Regions from separate parts of the Bradyrhizobium sp. CCGB12 genome, predicted to be linked through region 1. Evidence: predicted binding sites of a transcription regulator. Region 1 holds the regulator's gene; each other region holds the start of a gene.
What was found. Region 1 encodes LexA, which represses DNA repair genes until DNA is damaged. Its sites were predicted from a motif close to TGTTCNNNNTGTGTTCNG; they were not measured.
Positions count from the first base shown of each region.

Region 1 (9,568 bases):
GGCATCGCGCTCTATTTCGCCGCCGATCACGAGCCGGTGCTGTCTGTCGTCGTCACGACCGCGGCCGCGCTCATGCTTGGCGCCGTGCTGCTGCGGCGCAGCCGCCTGTTCGCCGTCGCGATCATGATCGCGGCGGTGGCGACCGGTTTTGCCATGGCAACCTGGAAGACGGCGCGCATCGCCCATCCCGTGCTGGCCAAGCCGCTCTATTCGGTATCGCTATCGGGCTTCGTGGAAGCGCGCGACGTCCGCGAGCGTACCGACCGTTTCGTGCTGCGCGTCACCGCGATGGAGGCGCAGCGCAGCGACGTCAAGCTGGAGCGCGTGCGTCTTTCGGTGCGCAAGGGGACGGCACCCGAGGTCGGCAGCTTCGTGCAGCTGAAGGCGCGGCTGATGCCGCCGATCTCGCCGGTGCGCCCCGGCAGCTACGATTTCTCCCGGGACATGTTCTTTCAAGGCATCGGCGCCTCCGGCTTCGTGATGGGCGCGATCACGGCTTCGGTGGCGCCCGATGCCGGTGGCTTGCGGCTGCGCTACGCGGCCTTCATGCAGGGTCTGCGCGATGCGATCGACGCGCGTATCCGTGCGACGCTCGAGGGCGACAACCGTGCAATCGCGACGGCGCTGCTCACCGGGCGGCGCGATGCCATCACGACGCCCGTCAACGATGCCATGTTCATCTCGGGGCTCGGTCATGTGCTGTCGATTTCCGGCTATCACATGGCGGTCGTCGCCGGTGTCGTGTTCTTCGCGGTGCGTGCGCTGCTGGCACTGATCCCAGGGCTGGCGGCCGGCTTTGCCATCAAGAAATGGTCGGCGGCCGCGGCGCTGGTCGCGGCTGCGTTCTACCTGCTGCTGTCAGGCGCGGAGGTCGCGACGCAACGCTCCTTCTTCATGACCGCGGTGGTGCTGATCGCGGTCATGGTCGATCGCCGCGCCATCACCTTCCGCACGCTGGCGGTGGCCGCCCTGATCGTGCTCGCGGTCGCGCCCGAAGCGCTGGTGCATCCGAGCTTCCAGATGTCGTTTGCGGCAACGCTCGGCCTGGTGGCGCTGGTGCAGATCGGTATGCCGAACCTGTTTGCCTCGCCCGATCATTCGACGACCGCGCGCATCGCCTTGTGGGGTGGCCGCGAGATCGCGATGCTGTTCCTGGCTTCGCTGATCGCGGGGCTTGCGACCACGCCCTATGCCGCTTTCCACTTCCACCGTGTCACGCCGTTCGGCGTGCTGGCCAATCTCGGCGCGATGCCGGTGGTTTCGGCGCTGGTGATGCCGGCGGGACTGCTCGGACTGCTGGCGGCGCCCTTTGGCCTCGATGGCGTGTTCTGGTGGTTGATGGGGATCGGCATCGACTGGATGGTCGCGGTCGCACGCTGGGTGGCCTCGCTGCCCGGCGCGGTCGGCCGCATCCCGGCCTTCGGTATCGCGCCGCTGATGGCGGCAAGCCTCGGGATCATCGTGATGGGCTTGTTGCGCACGCCTCTGCGCTGGTCCGGTGCGCTGCTGCTGCTGGCTTCCATCGCCTGGGGGATGTCGGTGCGGCAACCCGATATCCTGATTGCCGGGGACGGCGCGAGCGTCGCCGTGCGTAGCAGGGATGGGCACCTTCATGTGATCCGCGCGAGCAAGGACGGCTTTCTGCTCAAGGAATGGTTGGCCGCCGATGCCGATCCGCGCGATGCCGCGAGTAGCTCGCTCGCCGACAGCGTGTCGTGCGACGAGGCCGGCTGTGTGGCGCCGCTCGCCGACGGGAGGTTGGTCGCGCTGTCCCTGCGCATCGATGCGCTGGCTGATGATTGCAGCCGCGCCGCGCTGGTGGTCACGGCGCGGCCCGCGCCGCCCGATTGCGCGGCGATGGTGATCGATCGGCAGCGTCTCACGAGCCAAGGCGCGCTGGCGTTGACGCAGCGCGGTGACGGTTTTGCGGTTCAGGCGGTGAGGGTGAGAGGCACGAGCCGGCCCTGGCTGCCGGCCGGCGCCGGCGAAGGTGATTTCGGTGGCAGCATTGCGCCGAAGACGGCCGCACCCCGCAACCGGGACGCAACGCCGGCGGAGGCCGACCTGCAGGCCGACGATTGATGACAAATGCGAGGAGTTGGTCTGCGAGGAGTTGGTCCGGGTCCAGACCGCAATTTCGCAACACACGAACCATACCATCTCGCCGGCTACGGCCGGCGATGGCATTTCATCCAAGCCCGACCTGAGCGGCCGGCGACCGCGTATCAGTCGATCGGCAGGCGACGTGTCGTGCTCGGCCGACTGTCGGCGATGATCTGCGGCTTGTGTTCGCGCTCGCTGACCGGCTGGGTCACCGGCAATTGCAGCACGGTTGCGCGCTGGCCTTCGACGAGCTGCGTCACCAGCACGTACTTGCCGTCGGGAAATTCGATCGCGTCATGATGGCGATCGGGAATGTGCGGATCGATCTTGCCGAACTTTCCGACGCGCGAGTTGATGGTGCGCGTCCAGATCCAGCGATTGTCGTAACGGACGTTGTCGGCGAAGGCGAGCTCCGTTCCTGGCAGCAAACAGACGGCCACGGTCGGATCGGCCGCGGAAGCAAATCCGCGCGTCGAGGTGCCGCGGAACGTTGTCGACACGATCGTCTCGCCGACTTCAGCGGGGCGCGATGCAACGGCATGCAGGCTGTAGTCACACATCGGGTGCTCCTCATTCGAAGATAGCGACCCGCGCCTCTTTCTGAGGCACAAGCCTCTATCAGAGTGGAAGCATACAACGCTCTGCTTGGTTGTGGGCGAATCTGCGGCTGGTGTCCGCGAGATGCGATCAAATTATTTTTTCGAATCTATTGGGAACAAAGCCCGCATCAATGCATTTGGCGAGTGCGAGCGACAGCGGCCCGCGGGCGCCGACACATCGTTTGTTTCCTCGATTCCTCGAGGCTGCGGAGCTTGTGAGTGCTTGGCGGCGACACGCTGCGGATGTTGCGCTGCCGAGGGGCCGGACGATCTAAGCTACACCACAAAGACCACCCCGCCGGACCGGACAACCCGTCCGGTCCAATCGGAATCGTTGGTATCGAATGACCGCTGGTCGTCTCAGTACTTGCGGTACAGCCCGATCAGCTTGCCCTGAATCTTCACCCGGTTAGGTGGCAGGATGCGCACCTCGTAGGCGGCGTTGGCGGGCTCGAGCGCGATCGAGGCGCCGCGGCGGCGGAAGCGCTTGAGCGTCGCTTCCTCGTCGTCGATCAGAGCCACCACGATGTCGCCGGTATCGGCGCTCTCGTTGCGCTGGATCAGCGCCATGTCGCCGTCGAGGATGCCGGCCTCGACCATCGAGTCGCCGCGCACTTCGAGCGCGTAATGTTCACCCGAGCCGAGCATGTCGGGCGGTACGCTGATGGTATGGCTGCGGGTCTGCAGCGCTTCGATCGGCGTACCGGCCGCGATGCGGCCCATCACCGGCACCGCAACGGGGCGCTCACCCTCGTCCGCGGGCGGGCTGGAGGTCGCGCGCACCTTGCCAAGGTTGCCCTCGATGACGCTCGGCGTGAAGCCGCGGCGGTTGCCGGCGGCGGCCTGAAGCTCGGGCAGCTTGATCACCTCGATGGCGCGGGCGCGGTTGGGCAGGCGGCGGATGAAGCCGCGCTCCTCGAGCGCGGTGATCAGGCGATGGATGCCCGATTTCGAGCGCAGGTCGAGCGCATCCTTCATCTCGTCGAACGAGGGCGGCACGCCGCTTTCCTTAAGTCGCTCGCTGATGAACCGCAGGAGCTCGTACTGTTTGCGCGTTAACATCTCGACCAAAATCCCCCGGTTGATGTCGTTCGATTCCGAGACGCTGAATTCAGCGATAAGCCGCTACATGCTCGAAACAAATCATGAACGGACACTATATGTTCGATACATGTTCCGCAACTGCTTAATTTACCGTGAACGCGACAAAGTTCGCGGAGCGCGTGTGGTCGACGCGTTCAGACGGGCAGGCGCAACACCTCGCAAGGCGTGCCGGCTTCGGCCTTGGGCGCGAATGGCATGCGCACGAGAAGTGCCTGTGCCGCAGCGAGATTCGCCAGCAGCGAGGAATCTTGATGGTGCACGGGAAGCGCGACAAGCGTGCCGTCGTCGCGCTCTTCCAGACGCGCGCGAAGATAATCCGCGCGCATATCGTTTGCATCCACAGCGCGGCCGAGCACTGCCCGCTCATGGCGGTGGTGAATCACGGATCGGCCTGACAAGGCGCGAATCAGCGGCACCATGAACAGGAAGGCGCACACATAGGATGACACGGGATTGCCAGGCAGGCCGATCACCCGCATCGTCCCCAGCCGCCCGTGCATCATCGGCTTGCCCGGGCGCATCGCAATCTTCCAGAACGCCATCGAGATGCCTTCGTCCCGGAGCGCCTGCTGGACCAGATCGTGGTCGCCGACCGATGCGCCGCCGGTCGTGATCAGGATGTCGGCGCCGCCCTCGCGGGCGCGGCGGATGCCAGCGGTGGTGGCCTCCAGCGTATCGGCGGCAATGCCGAGGTCGATGGTATCGGCACCCTCGCTGCGGGCGAGCGCGTGCAGGGCGTAGCCGTTGGAATAGACGATCTGGCCGTGGCCGGGCGTGGTGCCCGGCATCACCAGTTCGTCGCCGGTGGCGAGGATCGCGACCTTTGGACGGCGGCAGACGGCAAGCTGCGGGTGATTCATGGCGGCGGCGAGCGCGAGATCGCGCTCGGTGAGGCGGGATCCCTTGCGCAGGAGCACATCGCCTTCGGAGAAGTCGACGCCGGCGGGGCGGATGTGCCGACCGGCAATTGCGGCTTCCTTGACCGTGATGCGCTTGCCGTCGGCAACCGTGTCCTCCTGGATCACGACCGCGTCCGCGCCATCGGGGACCACGCCGCCGGTGAAGATCCGTACCGCTTCGCCGCCGCCGACCGCCCCGGCAAACGGCCGGCCCGCCCCAACCTCGCCGATCACCGTCAGCTTGGAATCAATGGTCGCCGCGTCGGCCGCGCGCACGGCATAGCCATCCATCGCCGACATAGCTTCCGGTGGTTGCGTGCGCCGCGCCGCGACGTCGTGCGCGAGCACACGGTGGAAGGCTTCAGCGAGCGCGATCATCTCGTCAGGCAGCGGCTCCGCACCCGCCAGCACCGCGGCAAGCGCGTCAGAAACTGGCATGAGGGCCAAGGGTGAAGACTCCTGCTGGGCATGCTCGGGCAATTGGCGGCAAGAGTTCTAGCCGAGCGCGCGCGCAGAGGCAAAAAGCGCCGAGGCAGGATAATTCATCCAACCTCTTGAAACTTGCATTGTGAGGCGCGGCTCAAATTCGCCGCGGCATGATCCGGAAGGCGAGACAGACCGGTACGAGGATGGCCATGGCGAGAACGAGAAGAACGAGCGCCACGGCCAGCATTGGTCAACTCCGCCTCGGCCCGCCCGGACTGACGTCCGGGGCCTGGGGACCCTGATCCCTGTCGGGCAGCGGGTCGGCCTGCGATTTCAGGTCCGCCGCCTTGCTGATCAGCCTGGCGGAAAGATCAGAATCCGAGGTGGTTCTGGCGTATTTCATCAGCAGAGAGGCCTGCTTGGTGAGGTAGGTTTTGCCCAGCACGACGATAAGTCCGATGTAGAATTCCCAACGGACTCATGAGTCCTGAGGCGGGGCATTCGTTCCCGGAACTTTGTATAAAAATGCACAAAGGGCTTTGGTTCCTTGCCCCCTGCGAAGTAGTTCCGCAGGCGACCGGTCGGATGTCGCTTGGGTCCGCTGACGGATCAAATCCCCAGCGCCTTGAGCGCGCTCCCGACGTCCGTCGGCGATGTCACGTGCACGGCAGTCAGGCCGCATGCCCGCGCCCCTTCGACGTTCTCGGCAAGGTCGTCGAAGAACACGATTCGGCCAGCCGGCACGCCAATCGCCGCCACGACATGGTCGAACGCCGCCGCGTCCGGTTTGCGCAGGCCGATGCTGGACGACAGATAGAGCTCGCGGAAATGCCCGAGCACGCCGGCATATTCCTTCGAGAAATAGTCGATATGCGGCCGGTTGGTGTTGGAGAAGGCATAGAGCGGCATCTGCTTTGCCGCGCGAGGCAGCAGCTCGGCGATATCAGGCATCTCGCCGGCGAAGATCGCGTTCCAGCCCTCCAGAAACTGCGCATCGGAAATGCCGATCCCGAGCGATGAACGCAGCGACTGGAAATAATCCTCGTCGCTGATCCTGCCGACCTCATGCAGCCGGTAGGCCTCGCTATCACGCACATAGCGCGTGACGATCGCGTCGGGCTCGCAGCCGGCATGTCCCGCCCAGCAGGCGATCGCCTTGGAGAAATCGATGTCGAGCACCACGCGTCCGAGATCGAACAGGAGCGCGTCGGCGCTGCCGGGACAGAGCGAGGTCATTGTGTCCTTTTCATTTCAGTAGCGATATGGGTCGTGGTCGAACAGCGGGAAGGCGCTGAACACGCTCGGCGCATTGGTTGCGGTCGCCTGATGCAGGCAGGACTTGTCGACCTCGGCGAACGAGGTGGCACCCAACAGGCCGAGGCAGCGCAGCACTTCATCCTCCAGCAGCTCCAGCATGCGCAGCACGCCGGCTTCGCCGGCCGCCGCCAGTGCCCAGCATTGCAGTCGGCCGATGCCGACCAGGTCGGCGCCCGCCGCGATGGCCTTGACGATGTCGGTGCCGCGGCAGAAGCCGCCATCGACCATGATCTTGGCGCGGCCCTTCACGGCCTCGACGATTTCAGGCAGCACATGCATGGCGCCGCGGCCATGATCGAGCTGACGGCCGCCATGGTTGGAGACGTAGATCCAGTCGACACCGTGATCGATCGCGATCTGGGCGTCCTCGGCGGTGGCGATGCCCTTGATGATCAGCGGAATCCTGAACTTGTCCTTGATCATCTTCACCGTCCGCCATTCCAGGCCCTTCTGGTAGTCGCCGCCGGTCGCGCGCAGGCGGCTCTCGCGAACGTAGCGCTTGGCGATGTCGCGTTCACGACGGCTGTAATGGGCGGTGTCGACGGTCAGGCAGAACGCGCCGTAGCCGTTCTTCTCGCTTCGGCTGACCACATCCGCGACGAAGGCGTCGTCGCCGCGGACATAGAGCTGATAGAGCCGCAGCGCATCGGGCGCGGCCTCCGCGGTCTTCTCCAGGCCGGGATCCGAGACCGAGCTCAGCATGTGTGCCGCACCAAAGGTGCCGGCGGCGCGCGCCACGCTGGCTGCGCCATCGGGATCGAAGATCTCCAGCGCACCGACGGGGGCAAGCACCACCGGCAGACGCATCCTGCGGCCGAGCTGCTCGACGGAGCCATCGACCTTGCGAACGTCCCGCAGCACGCGCGGGCGGAAGGCGATCTCGTCCAGTGCCATGCGGTTGCGGCGCATCGTGGTCTCGGTTTCGGCAGCGCCGACGATGTAGTCCCAGGCATTCTGGTTGAGGTTGGCGCGCGCCTTCCGGATGAATTCGTGCAGGTTCTGGAACGGCTCGTTGCTGGCGCCGAGTTCGACGTTCCTTTCCGGCCGGATGCGGGGCGCGTCGTTCATTGTTGTCCTCCCGAGAATTTGAAGTCTTATCGTCATCGCCTATCGCGTCCGGCCCTCCAAAACCATCCTAAAATCGCATAGCTGCGAGGCGTGGGCGGCCGACCGATGTCCGCCGAGCGCAAAGCGGTTTCGGAACGTTGCCAAAAGTTTAGGCCAAGGCGAAGGGATTTCTTCAATGTGCCCGCCGGCGTGGCATCCCGGCCTTGAAGAAACCAGAATGGTATTGTGAGACACGGGCTGGATCGCCATTTGCATGGCGGCTCCAAAGCCCCCAGCAAAAAAGGCTACCTCATCCATGCGGAAAAACCTGCTGTTCCCCCTGGGCGCGCTCACGGGAGCGTGTCTGACCCTTCTGGTAGCCAGTCCCCACGGCGGCGTATGGGCGGCGCGGGCGGCGGCGAGCGCGGATGATGCCTATTCCCAGCTCAACTTGTTCGGCGCCGTGTTCGAGCGCGTGAAGGCGAGCTATGTCGAGAAGCCCGACAATGCCAAGCTGATCGAAGGCGCGATCACGGGCATGGTGACCTCGCTCGATCCGCATTCGCGCTACATGAATGCCAAGGCCTGGACCGAGATGCAGGAGACCACCTCCGGCGAGTTCGGCGGGCTCGGCATCGAGGTCACGATGGAGGACGGCCTCGTCAAGGTCGTCTCGCCGATCGACGACACGCCGGCCTCGAAGGCCGGCATCATGTCCGGCGACCTCATCAGCAAGATCGACGGCGAGGCCGTGCAGGGCATGACGCTCGAGCAGGCCGTCAACAAGATGAAGGGCCCGGTCGATACCAAGACCAAGCTCACCATCGTGCGCAAGGGCGCCGACGCGCCGCTCGATGTCGCGATCACGCGCGAGATCATCCACGTGCGCCCGGTGCGCTTCCACGTCGAGAACGGCGACATCGGCTATATCCGGATCACCTCGTTCAACGAGCAGACCACGGACGGCCTGAAGAAGGCGATCGCCTCGATCACCAAGGACGTGCCGCAGGAGAAGCTCGCGGGCTACGTGGTGGACCTGCGTAACAATCCGGGCGGACTGCTCGACCAGGCCGTGTCGGTCTCGAGCGCGTTCCTGCAGCGTGGTGAAGTCGTCTCGACCCGCGGCCGCAATCCGGAAGAGACCCAGCGTTTCACGGCCCATGGCGGTGACCTCACCAAGGGCAAGCCGCTGGTGGTGCTGATCAACGGCGGTTCGGCCTCGGCCTCCGAGATCGTCTCCGGCGCGCTGCATGACCATAAGCGCGCCACGCTGATCGGCACGCGTTCGTTCGGCAAGGGCTCGGTGCAGACCATCATTCCGCTCGGCGCCGGCAATGGCGCGCTGGCGCTGACCACGGCGCGCTATTACACCCCGTCGGGCCGCTCGATCCAGGCCCAGGGCGTCGCGCCCGATATCGAGATCCTCCAGGACGTGCCGCCGGAGCTGAAGGGCCGGATGGATACTATCGCGGAATCCCAGATGCGCGGGCATCTGTCCGCCGCCGACGGTACCGAGCAGACCGGCTCGCAGTCCTACGTCCCGCCGAAGGAGGAGGACGACAAGGCTCTGCATGCGGCTTTCGACTTCCTGCACGGCGTCACCGCGAATGCGGTTGCCGCCAAGCCCGCGCCGAAGGCGGCGGTGCCGAACTGAGCCTTACGATTTCGAGACATCGATCGCCCGGGAGTGGATGACCGCTCCCGGGCGATTTCGTTTGAGGATGCCGTTGTCAGCTCGATAGCCGAGGGTGGCCTCTAGCCCGCCTCGCGTCGGCGGCTTTCCTCGCCACCGCGCTGGGCGAGACGGCTGCGATGCAGCGCGAACAGCTCCAGCATCTTGTCGGCCGGTTTCGCCGCGCTGAACAGATAGCCCTGCATCTCGGAGCAGCCGAGCGTGCGAAGCAGCCGCTGCTGCTCTTCGGTCTCGACGCCCTCGGCCGTGGTGGTCATGCGGCGGGCGGCCGCGAGGTTGACGACGGCCTGGACGATGCTCGCGGAGCCGTCGGGGCCGGCGATGTCGTCGACGAAGCAGCGGTCGATCTTGATCTTGTCGAACGGGAAGCGATGCAGGTA
Region 1 is NZ_JANADO010000001.1:2,444,977-2,454,544, forward strand. Features, by position in the region: gene NLM27_RS11750 (ComEC/Rec2 family competence protein) at 1-2,082, shown strand, start outside; gene NLM27_RS11755 (hypothetical protein) at 2,226-2,663, opposite strand; gene lexA (transcriptional repressor LexA) at 3,063-3,764, opposite strand; gene glp (gephyrin-like molybdotransferase Glp) at 3,941-5,152, opposite strand; gene NLM27_RS11770 (hypothetical protein) at 5,382-5,576, opposite strand; gene NLM27_RS11775 (HAD family phosphatase) at 5,741-6,367, opposite strand; gene NLM27_RS11780 (alpha-hydroxy acid oxidase) at 6,383-7,516, opposite strand; gene NLM27_RS11785 (S41 family peptidase) at 7,812-9,149, shown strand; gene NLM27_RS11790 (EAL domain-containing protein) at 9,251-9,568, opposite strand, start outside.

Region 2 (9,568 bases), 2.3 Mb from region 1:
GGCAGCGAGGCGGCTGCCGTCCCAGCAGATGCCGATCCGGTTCGCCTTGAATGCCCCGCTGAAGGTATAGGGCAGGAACAGCACCGGGCCGCCCGCCTGGAACAGGATTTCGCCGGGCACGTCGTTGTCGAACGAGCTTACGGCCGGATCGGGTTGGAGCACGATGCTGAGGTCGTGCAGCCGCGCCATCTCGCCGAGCGTTCCGGCTGCATCCACGGGGATCCCGCCGAGCGGGTGGCAGGTGTGGGAGATGCCCGCGTTCACCGCTTCGCTTCTGAATACGGCGAGTGCAGCCTCGGCCCGCTCCATTGCGCGCTCACGCTCCAGCTCGAACACGGCTGCCACGGCGGCGCCGCCCTCCATGACGTAGGCGGCACTGGTTGCGACATAGCCGACCGCGACCGCGTCGAGATGGGCGTTGAGGTGCGCCGCGAGCGAAACGGAGCCGTCGATTGCGGAGCGCATCGGCCGTTCGGTCGGAATGTGGACGAGAATATCTTTGTACATGGCGCCTCTCCGATGAACATCATCCGGTGGCGCAGTTTTTCACGGCATAGGAGACCCGCGTTGAGCTGAATCAATGTGCAGCGACGAGTTTTTCGCGGCGCCCGGTCCCCAATTCTTTGCCAAGATTTAATCGCGTGGACGGGACGCCGTAAGGTGGCAACGCCCATGTTGCGTGCAAGGCGACACCCTGCTCAAACATGGACATTTCGACATGAACGATCGCGTCAATTTCGACATCCCCACCTCCCGCAAGATATTGAGGCCGCGCCGGCTGGCGTTGCTCGGCACCGTGGCCGCGCTTGGCGTGGCCGTGCTGGCGACTGCTCCTGGTTCATCGCCATTCGGCCTGACCTCCTTCGTCTCGCCGGCCCATGCCGCCGAGACGGCCGGAACCCCGCCGGGCTTCGGCGATCTCGTGGCCAGGGTGAAACCCGCCGTCATCTCGGTGCGGGTCAAAATCGACCAGGACAACGACAAGAGCGCGATGCTGCAACAGAACCGGATGGATTCGGACGAGGGCTCGCCGTTCGACCAGTTTTCGCGGCAGTTCGGCTTCCGCTTCCCGGGTGGCATGAACGGCATGCCGCGTCAGCGCCATCAGATAATCACGGGCGAAGGCTCGGGCTTCTTCATCTCCGCCGACGGCTATGCCGTGACCAACAACCACGTCGTCGACCACGCCGAATCCGTGCAAGTCACCATGGACGACGGGACGACCTACACCGCGAAGGTGGTCGGCACCGATCCGAAGACCGATCTCGCGCTGATCAAGGTTGATGGCAAGAGGGATTTTCCCTTCGTCAAGTTCGCCGAGCAGAAGCCGCGGATCGGCGACTGGGTGGTCGCGGTCGGCAATCCTTTCGGCCTCGGCGGCACCGTGACTGCCGGCATCGTCTCGGCCAGCGGCCGCGATATCGGCAATGGTCCCTATGACGACTTCATCCAGATCGATGCGCCGATCAACAAGGGCAATTCCGGCGGTCCGGCTTTCGACATGAACGGCAATGTGATCGGCGTGAACACCGCGATCTTCTCGCCGTCCGGCGGCTCGGTCGGCATCGGCTTCGATATTCCGGCCTCGACGGCCAAGCTCGTCGTCGCGCAGTTGAAGGACAAGGGCGCGGTCACCCGCGGCTGGCTCGGTGTGCAGGTGCAGCCGGTGACCGCTGACATCGCCGACAGCCTTGGCCTGAAGGAGGCGCGCGGCGCGATCGTCGACAATCCGCAGGACGGTAGCCCGGCGGCGAAGGCCGGCATCGAGGCTGGCGACGTCATCACCGCAGTCAACGGCACCGCAATCAAGGATTCCCGCGATCTCGCCCGTACCATCGCCACGCTGGCGCCAGGCAGCTCGGTCAAGCTCGATGTCTTCCACAAGGGCACAAGCAAGACGGTGACGCTGGCGCTTGGCGAGTTGCCGAATGAGCGGCAGGCCAAGGCTGACGAGGGCAAGGCGCAGCCGAACGCCGGCACGCCGCGCCTGGGCCTCAGCCTGGCGCCGGCTGGCGACGTTCAGGGCGCGGGTCAGAAGGGCGTCGTCGTCACCGAAGTCGATCCGCAAGGGCCGGCGGCGCAGCGCGGCATCCAGACCGGCGACGTCATCCTCAATGTCGGCGGCAAGGCTGTCAGCAATATCGGCGAGGTCCGCTCGGAGCTGGCGCAGGCCAAATCGTCCGGCAAGCGCAGCGTGTTGTTGCAGGTCAAAAGCGCGGATGCGACCCGGTTCGTCGCGGTGCCACTCGCGTAAGGCGAACCTCGATTGGTGCGAATCCAAAAAGGCGGCCCTAGGGCCGCCTTTCCTGTTTGCCTTCGAGATTCCCACAGCTCGTCGATAACATTCTCGTTAACGGCAGCGTGGGTGACGCGGTTCGTCCGAAAAAGCCGTGTTCACCGATCACAGTTCCCAGCATTATGGGCTCTGCGGCAATGTAGCCGCGGAGTCGAGTTGCAAGCGTGGAACTTCGAACCCTCCCGCCGCTTTTTGAAAACTGGCCGGTGGTTCGCATTTGATCGGTGCCGACATGGATCGATTGAAGCTCTCGCTAGTGATTGCAGTATTCGTGGTGTCGTTCGTGCTGCCGACTGAAAGCGCGCTCGGGCGCGACGACGGCCGCTATGCGAACTCGCCCCTGAAACCCTGGTTCGATAGCCTGCGCAGCAACCTCGGTCCGTGCTGCTCGGATGCGGACGGTTTTGCCGTCGCCGATCCCGATTGGGAATCGCACAACGGGCATTACCGTGTCCGGCTGGACGGGCAGTGGGTCGAGGTGCCGGATGAAGCCGTCATCACCGAACCGAACCGCGCCGGCCGCACCATGGTGTGGCCAGTGAAGACTGCGTTCGGGATTTCGATCCGCTGCTTCATGCCGGGCAGCATGATCTGACCGAGGTCAGCGCGACCGTTTGGTGGATCTGCGCGTCGACGACTTCTTTGAAGTTTTCTTCTTTGAGGTCTTCTTGGACGTCTTCCGCTTCGACGCCTTCTTCGGGACCTTCTTGCCCTTCTTGCGGGCCTTCGACAGCCCGATCGCGATGGCCTGCTTACGGCTCTTCACGCGTCCGCCGCGACCGCCACGTCCGCTCTTCGCGGTACCCTTCTTGTAGCGCCGCATCTCGCTTTCGACATCGCTCCCGGAGCTGCGTGAGTAGCGGCGCTTCTTTGCCTTGCGTGCCATGCCTAATCTCCCTTGGCCGAGAGAGAACCGTTCGACACTGGCATGGTTCCGAAAGCAGGCGTGCGAGCTCGGGGCGGGTGAGGGCAGCCTAAAGCGCGATGAGATTAGGATGAATCATCATCGCGCTTTCGGTTATTGTTTGAGCATGATCTTTTTCGGAAAACCGCTGCACACTTTTCCGGATCATGCCCTAGAACGAATTCGCCAGCTCGATCTCCGCCTCCAGCACCCCGATGCGCCGCGCAGCCTCGGCGAAGGACAGATCCCGCGCATATTGCGCCGGCTGATACGCCTCTTCGCTCAGCCGCTTCAACCTCAATCCCTGCGCCCGGGTCATCTGCTCGCTAAGAAAAACCCTGGCGTCGTATTTTGCCTGAACCTGCATGTCGTTGCTCCCGTCCTGAAATCCTGACTTGACTATATGTTCTTATTTTGTTCTAACAAGCCATGGACAACAGAATTAATGAAATTCGACGCAAGATCAGCGCCTTGAGGCTGGAAATGGCCGACGTCGAGGCATCCGTGCGCGAGCTCGTCAACGGCGATTGCGACTGCACCGAACAGGCTCTGGCCCAGATCAATCTGCGCCGGAAAATCAACCTGCTGATCGACGAATGGAAGGCGGCCGGCGGCGGCGACGTCCTGCCTGACGTTCGCGACCGGATGCGTCTTTGTTCCTTGAAGAAAGTCGACCAGCCAGCGCGTGTCTTGGCACGCCGCTGAGAACGGAGGCCGCGGTGGAGGAAGAGCCGGAGAATTACCGGATCCTGAAATTGCGTGCCGAGATTCTCGAACTGGGCTCCGCCATCCGACAATTGCGGCGCGAAGGCCTCGACGATGCTGCGGCCCAACTCCTGATCGCACGCAAGCGGGCGCAGCTCGAGCATCTCGTCAAGACAAGTTTCTCGGGCGCGCCTTAACATCCTGACATCCGGCGCAGCCAAAGCGTACGCGCACCCGACTCCTGGCACCCGACTCCTGGGAGGGATCATCGAAATCGGATGCCGACAGGTGCGTGCCATGAGTAGCGCGGCGCCGCCACATGACTGTCAATGACGAAAGCCCCGCCGCGGCGGGGCTTTCTCGGTTGCGAATGCTCTTATTTCGAGCTGCTCGGCTTGCTCATGCTGCCGGCCTGGTCGGTACCTGGGCCGACATTGCCTTGGCTGGAGGGATTAGCAGCACCGCTGGATTTCGTGTTGGCGCCTGTGGTCTGCGACGATGATGTCGAGGATCCATGTTTTGCCTTGTGCGACTTCGCCTGCACGGCGAACGGCGCGGCGGCGAGGCCGGTTGCCAGCATGACGGTGAGAGCGAGCTTGGTCGTCTTCATGCGAGGGAACTCCCTGAGTTAAATTGACGCAGGCGGCCAACTGCGGTTCGTCGCAGGAGTTCGACTCCACGCGTCACGCACGCTTCAAGATTGCTTGTTCTCTTCCAGGATGAACACGAGGCCGGTCAGCGTCGTGCCGATCGCGAAGGTCGTCACCAAGGTGAGGGCGAAGACAATGACGGCCTGGCTTCCGCCGTGACTCAGCAGGTTGGCCACGGCCGGATTGAACAGAATGAGTACGAGGCTGAAAGCGAGGCCGAGGGCTGCGCCCATCATCGCGTGTGTCATCAGCTTGATGAGGCCGGTGGGAGAGATCAGGTCCGACGACTTCTTCGTGCGCATGGACGATGTCCCGATCTGGCATGCAAACGCGCGCGACATTCTCTGGTTCCATCTGGATGAAGGAATTGTCATCGCCTGCTTCATCCGACGTTCATGCCGGGCTTGCGAAGATGAGCGGCATCAACACGGGAACATTCGATATGGGCAAGGTAGTCTTTCTGTACCGCTCGCTGGCCTATCGCAACGCGGCCGCAGACATCCTGCGCAAGGCGCGCAAGCTGCCGCGCGGCGCGGAAAGAAGCGCGGCTCGGCGCTATGCGAAGGCACTACGCGATCTCGCCCGAACGGAAGCCTGGCTCGAAGGACGAGTCCCGCGCGAGCCACGGACGGAGCAGCGCATGACGAGCGCGGCCTCCGGCTAGCCGGACGCGCGCTGCAATTCGGTCGCGTCGGCGGCATCGAATTTGCCGGGTGCGGTCGTTGCCGCCGGCTTGCGTTTCAACGGCACCTCCAGACGGCACAACAGGCCCTCGGTGCGCCAATCGAATTGCGCCCGCCCGCCGAGCTGGGACTCGACGCTCGCTAGCAGGCTCCGCGTTCCGAAGCCGCGGGCTTTCGGCGTCCTGACGAGCGGGCCGCCGGATTCCTCCCAGGTCAGCGTGAGGAGCTCGTCCTCGACCTGCCACCCGATCATGAGCCGCCCGGATCGCGTCGAAAGCGCGCCATACTTGGCCGAGTTGGTGAAAAGCTCGTGCATAGCGAGCGCCAGCGTCTGGGCGGTCGCCGGCAGCAATTGAACCTCGGGGCCCGACAACCTGATCTGGCCACCCAGCGAATAGGGTGCAAGCTCCTCGTCGATCAGCTTGGAGAGCTCGGCGCCCTGCCAGCTCGACAGCGACAGGATGGTGTGCACGCGCGCGAGCGCATTGATGCGTCCCTCGACGGCATTGACATAGGCCTTGACCTCGTCGGCACGGGTGAGGCGCACGATCGACTGCGCCAGCGCTAGCGCATTCTTGGCGCGATGATCGACTTCCCGCGCGAGCAGGTTCTGCCGCTCCTCCGCGCGCTTGCGTTCGGTGATGTCCACCGTGACGCCGCTCACCCGCACCACGCGGCTGCTATGATCCACAGTTGCGGCCGCCGTGCCGACGCACCAGCGTATCTCGCCGTCGGGCCGCACAATGCGGAACTCCGTTTCATAGGCGCGCGTGCCGCTGTTGAACTCGGCGATCGCCTTGCGCAACTGATCGACGTCATCGGGATGCAACAGCGCCTGAACGTTGGCCGGGTTGACCTCGAAGATCTCCGGGCTGACCCCGAAGATGCGATATTGCCCCTCGTCCCACATCCAGTCGCCGGTGATCCAGTCCCAATCCCAAGAGCCCATCTTGCCGGCGGCGATCGCCATGCTGCGCCGCTGCTCGCTCTCGCGCAGCTTGGCGGTGGAGCTTTCCAGCTCGGCGGTGCGCGCGCGGACGCGGTCCTCGAGCTCCTGGTTCAGCCGCTCGAGCTCCCGGGTCTTGCGATAGAGTTCGGAGAACACCTTGATCTTGGCGCGCAGCACTTCCGGCACGACGGGCACCGGAACGTAGTCGACCGCGCCCATCTCGTAGCCGCGCAACCGGTCGATGTCGCTCACCTGAATGGCCGAGATGAAGATCATCGCGGTCTTCTGGAAGCGCGGATGCTCGCGGATCATCGCGGCGAGCTCGAAGCCGTCGAGCTCGGGCATGCAGACGTCGACCAGGATTACGGCGATCTCGGTCTTGAGCAGAACCTCCAGCGCCTCGCGTCCAGACGAGGCGATCACGAGGTTCTCGCCGAGATCCTTCAATATCACCTCATAAGCGAGCAGCTTGGCGGGCTGATCGTCGACGAGCAGGATGTTGACCTTTTCGTGGTCCATTCGCAAATCCAACTCAGCGGTGCAGCCACATGCGGATCGCAAGCAGCAATTGATCGGTGTTGACGGGCTTGGCGAGGTAGTCGGACGCGCCGGCTTCCAGGCATTTCTCTCTGTCGCCCTTCATCGCCTTGGCGGTCAGCGCGATGATCGGTAGCCGCGCGAAAGCCGGATTTTCGCGGATCACGCCCATGGTCTGATAGCCATCCATCTGCGGCATCATGATGTCCATCAGGACGATGGCGATCTCCGGATTGGATTCGACCAGCGCGACAGCCTCGCTGCCGGTCGTGGCCGTCAGCACCTTCATGCCGCGCCGTTCCAGCACGCTCGACAGCGCGAAGATGTTGCGGGCGTCGTCGTCGACGAGCAGGGCCGTCTTGCCGATCAGGTCCTCGTCGGAACTGTTCAGCTTCTCCAGCATGCGCTGCTTCTCGACTGGCAGTTCCGTGATGACGCGGTGCAGGAACAGCGCGGTTTCATCGAGCAGGCGCTCCGGCGATTCCACGCCCTTGACCACGATGCTGCGCGCCATGGTGTGGAGTTCCGCATCCTCCTCCGCCGAGAGCTCGCGGCCGGTGAACACCACGACCGGGACGTTCGACAGCGCCTCGTCGTTGCGGATCTGGTCGAGCACCTCGAAGCCGCTCATGTCGGGCAGCCGCAGGTCCAGCACCACGCAATCGCAAGGCTGCTCGCGCAGCGTCGATAGCGCGCTGGCGCCGGTATCGGTCGCCACGATCTCGATGTCGTCGTGGTGCAGTAGTTCGCGGATCGAGAGTCGTTCGGCCTCGTTGTCCTCGACGATCAGGAGCCGCTTGCGCCGCGGCCGCGCATATTCCTTGATCTGCGCCAGCGCGGCGGAGACGCCTTCCGTCGTCGTCGGCTTGTTGACGAAGGAGAAGGCGCCACGCGCCAATGCGTGCTGGCGGTCCTCGTCGAGCGTGATGATCTGCACGGGAATGTGGCGGGTCAGCGGATTATGCTTGAGCTGGCTCAGCACGGTCCAGCCCAGCATGTCCGGCAGGAACACGTCGAGGGAAACCGCTCTCGGCTGGTACTGCTTGGCCAGCTCGAGCGCCTCCGCGCCGCGGGCCGCGACCAGCACCTTGAATCCCTTGTCGCGCGCCAGGTCGACCAGCACGCGCGCGTAGTGTGGGTCGTCCTCGACGATCAAAAGGATGCTATCGCCGGGCTCGAGGTTGAGCCGGTCGTCCGGAAGCTGCTCGATGACGCGCTGCTGGTCGGGCGTGGCCGGCTGGAGCGCTGGCGGCTGGTTGTATTGCTGTGGCGCAGGCGCGGGACGCGGTGCGAGCGTCGGGCCGGAATATTTCAGCGGCAGGTACAGCGTGAACGACGAGCCCTTGCCCGGCGAGCTGCGCAGGTGGATTTCGCCGCCGAGCAGGCTTGCGAGCTCGCGGCTGATCGCAAGGCCGAGGCCGGTGCCGCCGTATTTGCGGCTGGTGCCGGCATCCGCCTGCTGGAATGCCTCGAAGATCAGCTTCTGCTTCTCCAGGGGAATGCCGATGCCGGTATCGGACACTTCGAGTGCGATCACGGCCGGCGCGGTATTCAGCACCGGGTGATCCGTCCCCCAGCCGCCGACCGCACCGGCGACCGTGAGGCGCACCTCGCCTTCGGCGGTGAACTTGAAGGCGTTGGAGAGCAGGTTCTTCAAGACTTGTTGCAGCCGCTTGGAGTCGGTGACGATGCTGCGCGGGAGGTTCGGATCGATGTCGATCTTGAACGACAGGTTGCGGTTGTCCGCCTCGTGCCGGAACGGCCGTCCGACGGTCTCGAGCAGGTTCGCGGTCAGGATTTCCTCGGCATCGACCGTCACCGTGCCGGACTCGATCTTGGACAGATCGAGGATGTCGCTGATGAGATTGAGCAGGTCGGTGCCGGCGCCGTGAATGGTGCGGGCGAATTCGACCTGCTTGGCCGAGAGGTTGCCGTCCGGGTTGTCGGTGAGCTGCTGTCCCAGGATCAGGATCGAGTTCAGCGGCGTGCGCAGCTCGTGGCTCATATTGGCGAGGAATTCGGACTTGTATTTCGAGGTCAGCGCGAGCTCGGTCGCCTTTTCCTCCAGCGCGCGGCGGGCCTGTTCGATCTCTTGGTTCTTGCGCTCCACCTCGACGTTGCGCTCGGCGAGCTGCTGCGCCTTCTGTTCGAGCTGGTCGTTGGTCTGCTGCAACTCGCGCTGCTGCGTCTGGAGCTCGCCGGCAAGTTGCTGCGACTGCTTGAGCAGGCCTTCGGTCTGCATCGTCGCTTCGATCGAATTGAGCACGATGCCGATGGAATCGGTGAGCTGCTCCAGGAACGTCATCTGCGAGGTCGTGAAGGAGACGAGCGAAGCAAGCTCGATCACGGCCTTGACCTGGCCCTCGAACAGCACCGGCAGCACCACGAGGTTCTTCGGCGCGACACGGAACAGCGCCGAGTTGATCGGCACAGCGTCGGACGGAATGTCGGAGACCACACGCGGCCGCTTGTCGAAGGCGCACTGGCCGATCAGGCCGTCGCCGAACTGAAGCACGCGCTGATACGGATAGATGCCGTCGCTGGCATAGGAAGCCAGCAGCAGGAGCTGCGGATTGTCCTCGTTCTCGACCTGGTAGATCACCCCGGTATGCGCGTTCACCAGCGGCGACAATTCGGTGAGCAGCAGCCGGCCGACGGTGGTGAGGTCGCGCTGGCCCTGGAGCATGTTGGTGAATTTGGCAAGATTGGTCTTCAGCCAGTCCTGCTCGGTGTTCACATCCGTCGTGAGACGGAGATTCGTGATCATCGTGTTGATGTTGTCTTTCAGCTCGGCGAGCTCGCCGCGGGCGTCGACTTGGATCGACCGCGTCAGATCGCCCTTGG
Region 2 is NZ_JANADO010000001.1:4,733,633-4,743,200, reverse strand. Features, by position in the region: gene NLM27_RS22170 (universal stress protein) at 1-507, opposite strand, end outside; gene NLM27_RS22165 (Do family serine endopeptidase) at 719-2,254, shown strand; gene NLM27_RS22160 (hypothetical protein) at 2,529-2,891, shown strand; gene NLM27_RS22155 (DUF6496 domain-containing protein) at 2,898-3,182, opposite strand; gene NLM27_RS22150 (DUF3072 domain-containing protein) at 3,373-3,567, opposite strand; gene NLM27_RS22145 (hypothetical protein) at 3,684-3,905, shown strand; gene NLM27_RS22140 (hypothetical protein) at 3,920-4,102, shown strand; gene NLM27_RS22135 (hypothetical protein) at 4,282-4,515, opposite strand; gene NLM27_RS22130 (hypothetical protein) at 4,600-4,857, opposite strand; gene NLM27_RS22125 (hypothetical protein) at 4,914-5,219, shown strand; gene NLM27_RS22120 (HWE histidine kinase domain-containing protein) at 5,216-6,706, opposite strand; gene NLM27_RS22115 (HAMP domain-containing protein) at 6,720-9,568, opposite strand, start outside.
Region 2: NLM27_RS22150 (DUF3072 domain-containing protein) is a predicted target of LexA. The motif match lies at 3,605-3,622, and genes of this name have one in related genera.

Region 3 (9,568 bases), 2.4 Mb from region 1:
AGGAACGGCCGAGCCGCCGGAGCAGCCGTGCCTCGGAGCGGCGAGCCTGCGGGGGGTAGCCGCCGATCCGATCGTAATGGTCACGCGCGATCAAAAGCCCCTGATCGCCGAGCGGGCCAACGAGCTTGCGTGCGACGGCGCGGAGGATGTCGCGCATTCCGGTATCGGAGTAGGGCGAGCGCGCATAGCGGAACACCGCGGCCCGGTCGCGGCCGCTGCTCGAGACGGCCTGGATGAACTGGGTGGTCTCCTCGATCCAGCCGGTTTCCAGCACCGCGCCGGCGGGAAGGAACATCAGCCACGGCGAACGGGCCTGGAGCGCGCCAGCGGCGAGGGCGGCACCTTGCGAAGATGTCTCGATGCCGATGAAACGGCAGCCCGCAACATCGGCGACGCGTTCGATCACGCCGTTGCCGGTGCCGTCGACCAGGAGCACTTCCCGGATGATGCCAGCGGCGGCGCCGGGAACGAGCGCGGCCAGCGTTGCGACTGCCGTCTGCTCCACGCCCTCGGTCGGAATGATGACGCTCAGCATGATTGAGACTTCAATGTCTGCACTTCGGGAGAAGTGTCGCTCTTCATGACGTTGTCATAAACACGTGGCGCCGCCGAGTGCAACTTTCCGGCGGCGCCTTGGCATGCGATGGTAAACCTCGCCGCAGCCAAATATGTCGCGCGCAGAATGGCAATACTGCCGAATGTTTCGGCACAAGCTCATCCGGACGGTATTAATCGGGCGGTCTGCGGGAAGCTGCGCGGCTCACGTGCAGTCTGCAATCGCGCAAGTAGAGAATGAGCCGCGACGAACCGGCGAACGGGAAACGCAGATGATTTGTGCCGACGGAGGCTGTGCATGAGTTCCGACCAGATCGCCGCCAGCGCGACAGCAGCAACGCCGAAGCAGGACGCCGCGCCGACCCTGCGGATCCGCGCGCTGATGCTGGGCGATCGCATCAATGCTTCCGGACTCGAACTCGGCGCGCTGGTGTCCTCGACCCCGGCCGCCTTCCGCGTTCATGCCGGTCTCGTCGTGGTCTTCCGCTATGGCGTCGTGGTGCTGATCGGTCTTCTGCCCTCGGAGGAGAAAGTGCTGATCGACAGCCTGAAGCCGCGGGTGATCGGCGAGCTCAGCCCCTATGAAGAGGAGACCGCGCAGGCGCAGCTCTGCAAGGACGAGAACGTCGAGGCGATCCAGCCGGGCGGGCCGATCTGCCTCGCCAAATTCTCCGACGACCGGCTGCTCCTGATCGCGGACGCGCTTGCCAAGAGCACGTCGCTGGCACGCGACGAGCGGCGCGTCGCCGCGGTCTTCGACGTGATCGAGCCCTTCGCGCGCAAGCTCGCCGAGCACGGCCGTACGCCGCCGCGGCGCAAGGGCATCCTGCAGCTGATCGGCAACGCGCTGCTGGTGCAGCAGCGCGTCGCCGGGCGCGTGGCCATCGCCGAGAAACCCGACGTGCTCTGGGAGAAGCCCGAGCTCGACCGGCTCTACGCCCGTATCGAGGACGAGTACGAGCTGAAGGAGCGCCTCGACACGCTCGAGCGCAAGCTCACCGCGGTGTCGGAGACCGCCAACGCCCTGACCGACATCATCGACACCCAGCGCTCGCTCCGTCTCGAAATCGCGGTGGTGGTTCTGATCTTGATCGAGGTCGCGATGGGATGTTTCCAGATATGGTCGGGGACGCATTAGGCGGGATGAGATTATCCGCGGACGAGATGCGCGTGACTGCGCCCTCGCCCCTTGCGGGAGAGGGCAGCGACGCTGGTGGACGCGGGCTCATTGGGGTGAGGGGTTGTTTCCGCATACTCGCATAGTGCGTTGTGACACGCGCTGTCGCCGCATTCTTCGTCATTGCGAGCGAAGCGAAGCAATCCAGAATCCCGCGGCAGAGCCAGTCTGGATTGCTTCGCTTTGCTCGCAATGACGGATTGGCTGACATCGCGCGTTAATCAAATTAGCTCTTCATCGTTCGCAGCACCCTTGCGCAGTGCCGCGCGATGGTCAGCTCCTCGTTCGTTGGGATGACGAACACATCGACGGTACTATCGCTTCCGCTGATGTGCTCGTGCGCCGCGTCATTCGCCCGTACATCAATGCGCACACCCAGCCAAGTGAGGCGCTCGCCGATCGCACGGCGGATCTCCTTTGCATGCTCGCCGATGCCGCCGGTGAAGACGAGGCAGTCCAGTCCACCCAGCGTGGTCGCCATCATCGCGATCTGCTGCGCGGCCCGGAGCACGAAGAGGTCGATCGCCTCGCGCGCCGCAGCCGAGCCGCTCGCGATCAGCGTCCGCATGTCCGCAGCGATGCCGGAGACGCCGAGCAGGCCTGACTCGTGATAGAGCAGGTGCTGGAGGTCCTCAACCGACATGTTCTCGTGCTGCTGCAGATAGAGCAGCACGCCGGGATCGATCGTGCCGCAGCGCGTGCCCATCACGAGGCCATCGAGCGGAGTCAGCGCCATCGTGGTGTCGATGCTGCGGCCATCTCGCAGTGCGCAGAGGCTCGCACCGTTGCCGAGGTGGGCGATGACGGTGCGCTTTGCGACGAGCTCAGGTGCGATTTGCGCGAGGCGCCCGGCGACATATTCGAAGGAGAGGCCGTGAAAGCCGTAGCGCCTGATGCCGCGCTCGTCATAGCGCCTCGGAATGGCGAAACGGCGTGCGGGCGGCGCGAGGTCGTGGTGGAAGGCGGTGTCGAAGCAGGCGACCTGCGTCAGGTCGGGCCGGATCGCCTGGATGGAGCGGATCGGCTCCAGGCAACGCGGCTGGTGCAGCGGCGCCAGCGGCGTCAACGCCTTCAGCCTGGCGTAGACTTCATCCGTTAGCGCGACCGGACCGGAATAGTCCGGCCCGCCGTGAACGATGCGGTGACCGACGGCGCGCAGGCGATGCTCGCCAAACCGCTCCTCGACGAAGGCGAGCACGTCGGCGAACAGATGACCGCTGTCCGTATCCGACGCGTCCCTCTCGAACAGATTCTCGCCCGCCGGGCTCGTCACCACGAGCCGGGGCGTCGCCTCATGCTCGTCGAGCAAGCCGTGGCAGAGCAGGGCGGGGCCGGATGCCGCCAGCTCGAACACGCCGAACTTGATGCTTGACGATCCGGAGTTCAGCACAAGGACAGTGTCCGACATGACTTCAGCCGCCGGCGCTGTTCGGCCAGACCCAGTCGCGGACCTCGGGCATGTCCTCGCCATGCTCGCGGACATAGCGGGCGTGTTCGATCAGCTTGTCGCGGAACTGCTGCTTCACCTGCGCGGCCCGGGCCGCGAGATCAGGCACGCGCTCGATCGCCTCGATCGCGAGATGGTAGCGGTCGAGCCCGTTGAGCACGACCATGTCGAACGGCGTCGTCGTGGTGCCTTCCTCGGCAAAGCCGCGCACATGCATGCCGGCATGATTGGTGCGGTTATAGGTCAGACGGTGGATCAGGTACGGATAGCCGTGATAGGCGAAGATCACCGGCTTGTCCGACGTGAACAGGCTGTCGAAGTCGCGGTCGGACAGTCCGTGCGGATGCTGTTCCCTGGGTTGCAGCGTCATGAGGTCGACGACGTTGACGACGCGGATTTTCAGGTCGGGCAGCGCCTTGCGGAGCAGATCGACGGCGGCCAGCGTCTCCAATGTCGGCACGTCGCCGGCGCAAGCCATCACCACGTCGGGCTCTTGTCCTGCGTCTTCGTTGCCGGCCCAGGTCCAGATGCCGATGCCGGCATCGCAATGCGTGGCCGCTTCCCGCATCGACAGCCATTGCGGCGACGGCTGCTTGCCGGCGACGATCACGTTGATGCGGTTGTAGGTGCGCAGGCAGTGATCGGCGATCCACAGCAGCGTGTTGGCGTCGGGCGGGAAATAGATGCGGACGATGTCGGCCTTCTTGTTGGCGACGAGGTCGACGAAGCCAGGATCCTGGTGGCTGAAGCCGTTATGGTCCTGGCGCCAGACATGCGAGGTCAGGAGATAGTTGAGCGAGGCGATCGGCCGGCGCCATGGCAGATCGCGTGTCACCTTCAGCCATTTGGCGTGCTGGTTGAACATGGAATCGACGATGTGGATGAAGGCCTCGTAGCACGAGAAGAAACCGTGCCGCCCTGTGAGCAGATAGCCTTCGAGCCAGCCCTGGCACAGATGCTCGCTCAGCACCTCCATCACCCGGCCGTCCTGCGCGAGGTGCACGTCGTAAGGTTCGGTTGGCTCCATCCAGACCCGTTCGGTGGCCTCGAACACCGCGTCTAGCCGGTTTGACGCGGTCTCGTCCGGACCCACGATGCGGAAGTTGCGCGCCTCGGCATTGAGGCGGATGACATCGCGCAGGAATTTGCCGAGCTGGCGCGTCGCTTCTCCCGTGACGGCGCCGGGCTGGGGCAACTCGATCGCAAAACTGCGGAAGTCCGGCAGCTTCAGCTCCTTCTTCAGGAGGCCGCCATTGGCATGCGGATTGGCGCCCATGCGGCGATGGCCGTCCGGCGCCAGCTCTTGAAGCTCGGGAATGAGTGCGCCATTGGCGTCGAACAGCTTTTCCGGCTCGTAGCTGCGCATCCAGTCTTCGAGCACTTTGAGGTGCGCCGGATTCTCGCGGCAGCTTGCAACCGGAACCTGATGTGCGCGCCAAAAGCCCTCGACTTTCTTGCCGTCGACCTCCTTCGGGCCGGTCCAGCCCTTGGGGCTGCGCAGCACGATCATCGGCCAGCGCGGTCGCTCGACGCTCTTCCGTCCATCGCGGGCGTGCTGCTGGATCGAGCGGATGCTGGCGAGCGCGACGTCGAGCGCATCCGCCATGGTCTGGTGCATTAATTTGGGATCGTCGCCCTCGACGAACAGCGGCTCGTGGCCGAGCCCGCGAAAGAGAGCCCGGATCTCTTCGTCCTGCATCCGTCCGAGCACGGTCGGGTTGGCGATCTTGTAGCCGTTGAGATGCAGGATCGGCAGCACCGCGCCGTCATGGGCGGGGTTGAGGAACTTGTTGGAGTGCCAGGACGCCGCGAGCGGGCCGGTCTCGGCCTCGCCGTCGCCGACGACGCAGGCGACGATCAAATCAGGGTTGTCGAAGGCGGCGCCATAGGCGTGCACCAGCGCGTAGCCGAGCTCGCCACCCTCGTGGATCGATCCCGGTGTTTCCGGCGCCGCGTGGCTTGGAATCCCGCCGGGGAAGGAGAACTGCCTGAACAGCTTGCGCAATCCGTCCGCATCGCGCGCGATGTCCGGATAGATCTCGCTGTAGCTGCCTTCCAGATAGGTGTTCGCAACCATGCCGGGGCCGCCATGGCCGGGGCCGCAGACGTAGATCACGCTGAGGTCCAGCGCACGGATGACGCGGTTGAGATGGGCATAGATGAAGTTCAGACCGGGCGTCGTGCCCCAATGGCCGAGCAGACGCGGCTTGATGTGCTCGGGCCGCAACGGCTCGCGCAGCAGCGGATTGTCGAGCAGGTAGATTTGCCCGACGGAGAGGTAGTTCGCGGCGCGCCAATAGCGATCGAGCAGATCGAGGTCGCTGCTCGCCGCCCGCGATTGTTGTTGATTTGTCATGTTGTTGCCGACCTTCACCTGTCGATCATTTTGGCGATCGTCACCAACTTTGTTCCGGCACGATCGATCCCTGTCCGGCATCAAACGAAATCGTCATGGCGGCGTGTTGCGTGAGGTCAAAGGCGCGCGCCCGAAATTTGGGCGGCTACTGTGCATGGGGTTGTTTTCACGTTTTTTGTTTGCGTTCTTGATTTGTTCCATGCGCGTGCTATCTTGGCCTCATGAGTCCAGCATCCTCACATGCTCTCAAGCACCCGCCGGTCACGGCGCCCTCCGAGCCGGCGGGTGCGGACTCTGATTTTCCCGAGCTTGGCGTCGCCATCGACCGCGCGCGCAGGCGAGGGCGGGGCGCGCAGTCCAATGCCAGCGGCCGCTATGAGGCCGAGGCGCGCGTCGCCTTCGACGATGGCTGGCAGAGCCTGGAGGAACTGCCGCCGTTCAAGACCACGGTCGGGATCGACACCTCGCGCAAGGTGATCACCCGCAACGAGTCCCCAGACATCGGCTTCGACCGCTCGATCAATCCCTATCGCGGCTGCGAGCACGGCTGCGTCTATTGCTTCGCGCGGCCGACGCACGCCTATCTCGGCCTGTCGCCGGGGCTCGACTTCGAGTCAAAACTGTTCGCCAAGCCCGAGGCGCCGGCGCTGCTCGAGAAGGAGCTCGCCGCGACCGGCTACGAGCCGCGAATGATCGCGATCGGCACCAACACCGATCCCTATCAGCCGATCGAGCGCGAGCGAAAGATCATGCGCGGCATTCTGGAGGTGCTGGAGCGCGCCGGCCATCCCCTCGGCATCGTCACCAAGTCGGCACTGGTGGTGCGCGACATCGACATTCTCGCGCGGATGGCCAAGCGCAATCTCGCCAAGGTCGCGATCTCGGTCACCTCGCTCGATCCGAAGCTGGCGCGCACCATGGAGCCGCGCGCCTCGACGCCGCCGAAGCGGCTGGAGGCGCTGAAGCAGCTCTCGGAGGCGGGCATTCCGACCACGGTGATGGTTGCGCCCGTGATTCCTGCGCTGAACGATTCCGAGATCGAGCGCATCCTCGATGCCGCCGCCCATGCCGGCGTCAAGGAAGCCTCCTATGTGCTGCTGCGACTGCCGCTGGAGGTGCGCGATCTCTTCCGCGAATGGCTGATGGCGAACTATCCGGATCGCTATCGTCACGTCTTCACGCTGATCCGCGACATGCGCGGCGGCCGCGACTACGATGCGAAATGGGGCGAGCGGATGAAGGGAACCGGCCCGATGGCCTGGACCATCGGCCGCCGCTTCGAGATCGCCTGCGAACGGCTCGGCCTCAACAAGCGGCGCTCCAAACTGACGACGGACCATTTTGCGAGGCCGAAGCGGAACGGCGATCAGCTCAGCCTGTTCTGATCGGGAAGTGGAAGAGGCCTAGCATGGTCAAGGAACTCACCGTCCCGGTGCCGCGGCTCACCGTCATTACGTTAGGTGTGAGCGACATCCGCGCCAGCATCGCCTTTTACGACGCGCTCGGTTTTTCGCGCCGGCTGAAGGCGACCGGCGAGGCCGTCGCCTTCTACGATACCGGTGGTCCGGTGATCGCCTTGTATCCGTGGGATCAGCTCGCGGCCGACGCGGCGTTGCCGGACAATCCGCGGCCGTCGGCCTTTCGCGGGATGACGCTCGCCTGGAACTGCCGGACGCACGAGGAGGTCGATGCGGTGCTGGCCTTCGCCCTCGGGAAGGGGGCCACCTTGCTGAAGGCGGCGCACGAAACCGATTATGGCGGCTATTCCGGCTATTTCACCGACCCCGACGGCCATCCCTGGGAGGTCGTGACCGCACCCGGCATCGATGTCGGCGAGGATCGGCGGGTACATCTGGGTAACTAAGCGGGTCCACTGAATAACGGGAATTGTTCGGGGTTCCCGGTTGCGCTGCCTAAGCCGCGTGCGCACGATCCCGCCCATGATTCGGGACAAGTCTGCCAAGAAGCCGGCCAAGAGTGCGCCGGAGAAGAGCGTGCCAGAGAAGGACGCCGCGAAAAAGGCTGCACCTGCCAAGGCGGCCAAAGCTCCGGCCGGCAAGAAAGGCATCATCGCCATCGCGGCGCCGAGCTTCCGCCGCGAGCGTGCGCTGATCAAGCGCGGCGTCTGGCCGGTCGCCGGTTGCGACGAGGCCGGCCGCGGACCGCTCGCCGGCCCCGTGGTGGCGGCAGCCGTGATTCTCGACCCCGACCGCATTCCCCGCGGCATCGACGATTCCAAGCGGCTGACGGCGGAGGAGCGCGAAAAGCTGTTCGACAAGATCTGCGCCACTGCGCAGGTCTCGGTCGCCGTCGCCTCGCCTTCCCGGATCGACCGCGACAACATCCTGCGCGCCTCGCTATGGGCGCTGAAGCGCGCGGTGGTGGCCCTGCCCGAACCGCCCAGACATGTCTTCGTTGACGGCCGCGACCGGCTCGACACGGAATGCGACTGCGAGGCCGTGATCGGCGGCGATGGCATCGTTCTGTCGATCGCCGCGGCCTCGATTGTCGCCAAGGTCACCCGCGACCGGCTGATGTGCGCGCTGGCGCAGGACTGCCCCGGCTACGGTTTCGAGCAGCACAAGGGCTACGCCGTCCCCGAACATCTCGATGCGCTCGACCGCCTCGGCCCCTCCATTCACCACCGCACCTTCTTCGCTCCCGTCGCCGCCGCCCGCGCCAAGCACATGCCCTGGACGGTCGAGCCGGTGCAGGACTTGTTTTCGGTGACCGAGGTCGAGGTGCAGGTGGACGCGAGCGTGGAGATCGATGCCTCCGCAAATCTCTAGGTGGTCCCTCTACAGCTTCCCATCCGTCATGGCCGGGCTTGACCCGGCCATCCGCGTCGTCTGCCCGCTCCGAACTACGTGGCTGCCCGGGACAAGCCCGGGCATGACGACCTGCGGCGGTTGCCACGACTCGCAGCGCCCTTTATCAAAACAGGTGTGAGCGAATAGGGCCGGCTGGACGGGTTGGCTGCATCTTTCGGACGTTGCATGCGGTTTACCTCACTGGTCATCGAGCTCATTCGCGCCCGACCGCGGCTGATCGTGTGGATCGCCGTGCTGCTGCAGGCCGCGATGTGGCTGTTCGTCGCGCTGGTGTTCTACCGCAGCCCGCCCGGCAGCCTTGCCACGTTGCTGGCCTTCGGCCGCGAATACCAGGTCGGCACCGATCTCGGCCCGCCTTTGCCGATCTGGCTGGCCGACATCGCCTATCGCGCCGCCGGCGGCCATATGCTGGGCGTCTATGTGCTCGCCCAGCTGTGTGAGATCGCGACCTTCATCGCGCTCTACCATCTCTCGCGCGCCGTGGTTGGTTCGCAGCAAGCGGTGCTCGCCGTGCTGCTGACCATGACGGTGCTGGCCTTCTCCTCGCCCGCGCTCGATTTCGGCCCCCTGGTGCTGGCGCGGCCGCTCTGGGCGCTGTTGCTGCTGCACTCCTGGCAGATCATCGGCCAACGCCGCGGCAATGCCTGGTTCGCCTGGTCGATCGAGGCCGGCCTCCTGTTGCTCACGACGCCGGCGGCGATCTTTCTCCTCCTGCTGCTGGTCGTGTTCGCGGTCGCGACCGCCGGCGGCCGCAGGACGCTGCGCGGGCTCGATCCGCTATTTGCGCTGATCGTCGTCGCCGTGCTGGCGCTGCCCTATGCGGTCTGGTTGATGCGTGCCGAGACGTTGACGATGCCGGCCTTGCCGCAGGTTTCGGAGCTCAACGCCCGCGCCCTGCACGCAGCCTGGCTGCTCGGTGGGCTCGTGCTCGGGGCGGCGGCGATCCCGGCACTGACCTTCCTCAACACCAGGCTGTTTGCCGGCAAAGGCGAAGAACCGCCGATCATTTATCGCCCGCGAGTCGAACCGCTGGCGCGCAATTTCGTCTATTTCTTCGCGCTCGCCCCTGCACTCGGCGCGGTGCTGGTCTCCGGCTCGCTGGGGCTCGAATCCGTCGTCGGCGGCGCCGGTGTCGTGCTGGTCATGTTGGGCCTTGCCGTGGTCGTTGCGGCCGGCGATCTCATCGCGATGCGTCGCGCGCG
Region 3 is NZ_JANADO010000001.1:4,838,250-4,847,817, reverse strand. Features, by position in the region: gene NLM27_RS22650 (glycosyl transferase) at 1-535, opposite strand, end outside; gene NLM27_RS22645 (RMD1 family protein) at 854-1,693, shown strand; gene NLM27_RS22640 (acetate/propionate family kinase) at 1,959-3,140, opposite strand; gene NLM27_RS22635 (phosphoketolase) at 3,145-5,535, opposite strand; gene NLM27_RS22630 (PA0069 family radical SAM protein) at 5,757-6,920, shown strand; gene NLM27_RS22625 (VOC family protein) at 6,944-7,399, shown strand; gene NLM27_RS22620 (ribonuclease HII) at 7,476-8,324, shown strand; gene NLM27_RS22615 (glycosyltransferase family 39 protein) at 8,532-9,568, shown strand, end outside.
Region 3: NLM27_RS22630 (PA0069 family radical SAM protein) is a predicted target of LexA. The motif match lies at 5,718-5,735, and genes of this name have one in related genera.